Regions from separate parts of the Pseudoalteromonas sp. Of11M-6 genome, predicted to be linked through region 1. Evidence: riboswitches for the same ligand, from Rfam matches in the RefSeq annotation. Region 1 holds a riboswitch; the other holds the start of a gene.
What was found. A riboswitch is a leader RNA that binds a small molecule or an ion and turns the genes downstream of it on or off. The one in region 1 is predicted to bind lysine.
Positions count from the first base shown of each region.

Region 2: linked by a shared signal. The riboswitch ahead of dapA (4-hydroxy-tetrahydrodipicolinate synthase) and the one ahead of lysC (lysine-sensitive aspartokinase 3) in region 1 are both predicted to bind lysine.

Region 1 covers NZ_JAKRFW010000002.1:253,933-257,358, reverse strand. The annotation lists gene MHN32_RS02415 (hypothetical protein) at 1-15, opposite strand, end outside; gene nhaD (sodium:proton antiporter NhaD) at 172-1,419, shown strand; lysine riboswitch at 1,565-1,735, shown strand; gene lysC (lysine-sensitive aspartokinase 3) at 1,824-3,170, shown strand; gene MHN32_RS02400 (DUF924 family protein) at 3,293-3,426, shown strand, end outside.
Region 2 covers NZ_JAKRFW010000012.1:38,067-41,492, forward strand. The annotation lists gene MHN32_RS08265 (2,3,4,5-tetrahydropyridine-2,6-dicarboxylate N-succinyltransferase) at 1-287, opposite strand, end outside; gene dapA (4-hydroxy-tetrahydrodipicolinate synthase) at 298-1,182, opposite strand; lysine riboswitch at 1,298-1,476, opposite strand; gene MHN32_RS08275 (response regulator) at 1,619-3,346, shown strand; gene MHN32_RS08280 (hypothetical protein) at 3,332-3,426, opposite strand, start outside.

The DNA of each region.
Region 1 (3,426 bases):
TTTTGCTGGGATCATAACTTTCCAGTGTGTAGTAGAGAAGTTTCATCACCACTTCATCAAATTGTCACAAAATGTTTATTGTACGTGGCATGGGGCCTGCGATGGTGCTAGAATCCGCCCCGAAATCGAACCCACCCCTTGTTACATTTAATTACAGGTTGTTTGCGCATTATGGTCACGCCCATTATTCTAACCCTGATCGCCATCGCTTTTATACTCATCGTTATAGAAGATATTATTCACGTAAACAAGGCCAAAACAACGCTTTTTTTTGGTACTTTATGTTGGATTATCGCCTTTATCTCTCCAATTCATGGTCAAAGCCCAGAAATTGTACAAATTGAACTAGACCATAACATTTTGGAAATCGCGACGCTTTGGCTGTTTTTAATGGCTGCCATGACGTTTGTGGCCTACTTGAACTCAAAAGGGTTTATCCAAAATATTGTTCACCGGATCATGCCAACCCATATTAGCGAACGCAAGCTAATGTTTTTGGTCGGTGCTTTTGCATTCGTATTTTCGTCAATATCGGATAACATCACCGCGACGCTTATTTCATTAGCTGTAGTCATGTCTTTGAAATTAGACCCGAAAAAGCTAATTAGATATGCGACATTAATCATCTTCAGTGTTAACTCCGGTGGGGTATCATTGATCACCGGTGATGTAACCACCTTGATGATATTTTTGGCCGATAAAGTAACCATCCCTGATCTGCTTTTACTAATTGCCCCTTCTATTTTTAGCGTATTTATCTTAGCTGCGATGCTATCAATCGGCATGAATGATAAGATCATTTTTGAAAAGGCTGAATTACGCAGAATTGAAAAGACCGATATCACCATTGCGCTCATCTTCTTATCAACCATTTTTGCTACGTTATTCTTAAGCGTGCAATACCATGTACCGCCGATGCTAACTTTCTTATTTGGCTTGTCTTTGATGTTCTTAATGGCGCAATTCTTGATGCGCAAGAAAGACGTTAATAAGAAAATCATCGACTATATCCGTGAAATTGAATATGACACCTTGTTGTTCTTTGTGGGTGTGCTCTTATTAGTTGGCGCGTTGAAAGAGGTCGGTGTACTGTCTAAGTTTACCGATTTATATCTGCATCTTGCACCGGAATACGCAAACTACTTGGTCGGTTTAATGAGTGCGGCGGTAGATAACGTGCCTTTGACGGCTGCGCTATTAAAAGCAGATATTACGATGACTCCAGCGCAATGGCTAACCTTTACTTATGCGACTGGGGTTGGTGGCTCTATGCTTATCATTGGTTCTGCAGCGGGGATCATTGCAATGAGTAAGGTTAAAGCATTAACCTTCTCAAGCTATCTTAAAATGAGTATCTACCTGCTTATCGCATATACCATTGGATATAGTGGCGCGTATTTCGCGGGTCAGCTTATTTAAGACCAATGGATTTAATTTTTTAGCGCTTTGGGATAAGTTTTTCATAAATAACTTGACACCTAGACGGCTAAAAGATAATTTTCTCACATCGCCCGCATTTATTGCGGGCTTTTATTTTGCTTTTATTCAGATTAACAAAGGCAAAATAAACAGAAGAGGCGCGATGCTTAGGTAGTTAGTGTGAGGTGACGAGACCAATGACCACTAGTGAGGGAAGTATTCGCCGAGGAGAAAAGTTGCTCGTCGCAACGATTCTTCGGTTTACGAGGCTGAATCCTCGGAACTGTCACCGTATTGGTGGAGAGCTTCTGGCAAAGGTCATTTCAAGCGTTCGTCTTTTTAGAAATCCCATGCCGAGTTCTCCTTATAAAATTTGACTGTGCCAACAGTCGAGAGGAGAGAAAATGAATTCGCAGTATGTTGTAGCCAAATTTGGCGGTACCAGTGTCGCTGACTTTGAGGCTATGTCTCGTTGTGCTCACATTGTTCGTGACAACCCAAATGTTCGAGTGGTCGTTGTGAGTGCGTGTGCTGGCGTAACCAATCACCTTGTAACGCTAACCCAACAAAAGGAAGATGAGGCCGGGCGCAAAGCGGTTGTTGCAGCGGTTGAAAACATACAGCAAGCGATTATCGACCAAGTGTCTTTGGATGCTGATCTTGTTGAGGGTTACAAGCAAACTTTCAGTGAATTTGAAAGCCTTGCGAGTTTACCTGCACTTAGCAGACAGCAATGCGATGAAATGTTGAGCTTTGGCGAACGTTTTTCTTCTTATTTGTTTACCCAAATACTACGTAATAACCAGGTTCAGGCGTCGCGATTTGATGTGCGTAAAGTGCTTAAAACAGATAATCAATTTGGTAAAGCGAATCCGAATATTGCAGCTACGCGTGAAGCTGCGCAAACCAATTTGGTCGCGCTACTTGGCGACACAGTGCAGGTGACGCAAGGGTTTATTGGTAGTGACCAATACGGCCAGACGACTACGCTTGGTCGTGGCGGTTCTGACTATAGTGCTGCATTGTTAGCAGAGGCAATTGACGCGTCAAGTGTGCATATTTGGACCGATGTCGTTGGTATTTTCAGTACCGATCCGCGTTTGTGTGTAAAGGCTAGACCTATTCCTCGTTTGAGTTTTGATGAAGCGGCAGAAATGGCGACATTTGGTGCTAAGGTGTTACATCCCGCAACGATATTGCCAGCGAGTCGTAAAGGTATTTCAGTATTTGTTGGTTCAAGCCGTGATCCGCAAGCGGGTGGCACTTGGATTGAAAAAGAGAAAACGGCGCAAGCAGGCATTCGCGCAGTGACACAACGCAAAAACCAAATACTATTGACGTTAAAGAGCCCTGAAATGCTTCTTGCTAGCGGCTTTTTGGCTCGTATCTTCACCATTTTAAGCAATTACAATATATCGGTTGACTTGGTAACGACTTCGGAAATTAGTGTTGCACTTACGCTGGATAATGCGCCGAATGCTTCTCGACCAGAGTTAGAACAAGCTTGTTTGGATGAACTTGGCGAGTTTTGTCATGTGACCGTTGAAAATAATCTTACTTTGGTGGCCATGATAGGTTCTGAGATCCAGTTGAAGAAGTGCCAACTTAACCTGATGGATGTGTTGTCAGAGTTTAATATTCGATTGATATGCCATGGTGCGAGCAAGCACAATCTGTGCTTTTTAGTTGAGCAGCAGGAGTCAGATCAGGTCGTGCAGTCAATTCATGCTAAATTACTAGAGGTTGCGTAAGTGAATTTATTGTTTTTTAGGAACTAATAAAAAAGTTGCATTATTGAGTAATGGATGGCACTTTGTTTATAACGGTTAGGGTCTGCTGACCATCAAGTTTGTTTTTCCCTAGGAGTGCCATCATGAATTATAAAGACGTCTACGAATTCTGGTTTGTTGAATGCACTGAATCAGATTGGTGGAAGAAGTCTGTGGACTTTGATCGCATCATAAAAAATCGCTTCGGTATTTTGCACCAAATGGCGCACCAAGGTGA
Region 2 (3,426 bases), on a different contig from region 1:
ACATAAGCCGGTGGCATAATGATTGTGCCCGCTGCGACGTAAGCGCCACGTCTTACACTGCTTCCGCCAGGAACCATACGAACGCCATCTTGGGCAGCAAATCCGCGTGGTGCTAAGTTGTCTTTATCAACAAATCCACCTGGGAATTCTGTATTTACGCCATTTCTAAATGCCTCAAGGATCCCGTGTTTTACTTCTACGTTAGCATGCCAATGGCCTTGCTCATCCTGTGTTGCCGCACGTACTGTGCCATTTTCTAAATCGTTTAGTAGGGTTAACCAGCTCATGTTTACTGCCTTAATTCCAAGATAAAATAGTTTCGTTCGCGCGAGTGATCGCATCGGTATGGGTGAGTTCCAAATGTGTCAGTGGCGGGCGCAAGTTTGGACTTGTGAGCTTCCCTTGCAAGTGCATTAACACTTTGACTGGTATGGGATTTGCCACTGCAAATAAGCTATTTGCAGCTTCTGACCAAGTGGTAAATAAATTAGGAGAGGTGCCGCTTAACGAGCGCCTTACAAATTCTGCGGTTTGCTGTGGCCATGCGTTTGCTGCAACAGACACCAGACCCGTTGCACCTGCTTGTGCAAAGTAGGGCATAAGGCCATCGTCGCCGCTATAGATGGCGACATCAGGCGCTGCCTGACGAAATGCTTCAAAGGTGGCAATATCACCACTGGCTTCTTTTAGTGCCCACAGATTAGGGTGGCAAGCTAGTTCGCCGAGTAGGTCAGGGGCGATAGCAACGGCACTGCGACCAGGTACATTGTAGAGCATGCAAGGGTTATGGCTCTCATCGAGTAGCGTACTAAACCAATGCGCCAGACCAACTTTGCCGGGCTTTGCGTAGATTGGTGAGCCAAGTAAGAGCGCATGAATGGGCTGCGAATTACAAAAGCGCACCCATTGTGTTTGCTGCTCAAGATTACTGCCGCCAACGGCAACCATAAGTGGTACGCTTGGGGCGAGCTGGCAAACAAACTCAACGATTTGTTGCTGTTCTTGTTGGGTAAGCGCAAGGCCTTCGCCGGTACTGCCTAGTAAAAGAATACCGTTACGAGCTTGCTCTTGATCGCGTACAAGCGTCGTTAATGCGTTAAAATCAACCTGATTTTCAGCATCAAAAGGCGTTACTAAGGCCGTCCACAACGGATAGTCAGATAAGTTGAATTGTGATTTCATCTCTACCGAACTTAAATCATGTTCGGAGTTAGGAGGGTGTCCAAACTTCGAACTGTTAAAATTCGAAGAGCAATGGACTTAAAAAGGATAAGGCAGCCAATGGCCTTATTTTTCTAAGACCAGAAGCTCTCCACCAAGTATGTTGGTGACAGTCGCTGGGATTCAGCCCAGTCGCCCGAAATGAGTATTAGCAAACAATAACTCAATTTCTCGGCGTATATTCCCCTCACTAAGCTGCAACGGAGTTTGCTCTCCTTCACTTAGTTACCTGAATAACGCACCTCTTCCAGCCCTCAATTTGACGCCGTGGCATCAAACTATCTAAATAGGGTGAACGCGCATTGAAACATTTTGGCCGTCTAGGTGTCAAGCATCGGACTGTAAATAATGCGATTGTTAACTACACTTAACATTGCAGCTGAGACAATGCTATGAGATGAAAAACAAAAATATGTCGCTAATAAGTAAAGTTAAAAATCGTTATATCGGGGCATTACTTGCTATGGCTATATTGTTGTCGATGGCGATGGGGGTTATGCAATATCTACTGTATCAGCAGAGCCTAGATGCACACGTAATTAATATTGCGGGTATGCAGCGGATGTTGTCCCAACGTATCGCGCTATATAGTGCGCAAGACAATCAACGAGATAGTGAAGCGCTACGTCAAGCCATTGATAAGTTTGAAAGTAATCATGAGTTTTTAACTAAAACAGAAAGTAGTGGAGAGGCTATTTATCTGAATGAGGCGCTTACAGCGCTTTACTACCAAGGGCCGGTGCAGTTGGATTTGCAAAGTACTACTTTTGTCACTTTATCAAGGTCTCGGTTACAGCAATCCACTCCTCAATTAATGGAGCAAATCTTTACTGCGTCTCAGCATATACTCCCAAACCTGAATGATGCCGTTTCACTATTCGAGCAGCATGCGCGAAGTAAAACAGAGATGGTGAGGAAAATAGAATTGTTAATCTGGCTACTTGGACTGTTGCTACTGTTTATAGAAGCGAAACTTGTATTTCGCCCAATGGCGCGAGAAATTGCTGAAGCACTCGATAAATTAGAGGCGGCAAGAAAGCTTGCTGACGATGCATTACACTCAAAATCACGATTTTTAGCGCGCGTTAGTCACGAGCTAAGAACACCATTGCAGGCCATTCAGGGGTATTTAGATGAATATCTGAGGAGCAAAGAAACGCAGCAATTACAGCATGTGAAAAGCGCAGCAAATCAATTGGATGTATTACTCTATTCGGTTCAAGACTTTAATAACCTTTCCGAGCAAGAAGTGGTTATTGAGCGTCATCAAGTCGCATTGCGAGAAGTAATAAAGTCAGCTTGTATCGCCTTTCAACTAACCGCACACAAGAAATCTCTCGCTTTTAATTTGGCATTGAGTAATGAGTTAGATGTGACTTGTTATTGTGATTGTAAGCGTGTTGGTTGGTTGATCAGTGAATTGGTTAATAATGCAATTAAATTTACTGAGCGTGGCAGCATTCAAGTATTTGCGGATTTGGTTATAGATGAAGATACACCATATTTAGAATTTGTCGTTGAAGATACTGGGCCTGGGTTCGACTATCAGCAGTTACGAGAAGCTGTGCATAGCGAGCATTTTCAAGGCACGCAGTTAGGGCTGAAGCGTTGCCAATTACTCACCTCAGCGCTTGGAGGACGATTAGATTTTAGTGCAAGGGAGCCAATCGGTACAAGAGCAATCCTGAGAGTCCCTATTGAAATTGACAATCAACAGGTACCGGCTCATACAATGGAGCAGGTGTCGGCTCGCATTTTACTGGTGGAAGATAATTTACTAAATGCACGCGTGATTGAAAAAATGCTTCAGCCCATAGCAAAATTGGTAACGCATGTCGAACATGGTGAAGGTGCCCTTGAAGTATATGAGGTGGGTAAGTTTGATATCGTGCTAATGGATTTGAATATGCCTGTGATGGATGGCTTTGAAGCCACTGAGCGTTTGAGAAAGCTAGATCCAGCTGTGCCTATTTTGGTCGTGACCGCAAATACCAATGCGGAGGATCTGGATAAGGTCTACGCACTTGGCGCAACGGCTCATTTGTATAAGCCGTTGCAACCGGATGTGCTGCATAGCAAAGTGGCGCTATTACTGAATAAGTGTGGAGACTTAGTCTCGTCTTAAACGAATATTTCCAACTCCGACTTCTGCATCGATGGAATACTGGCCTTGACCACGATAGTCTGTTGTCGAGCCAACCATAC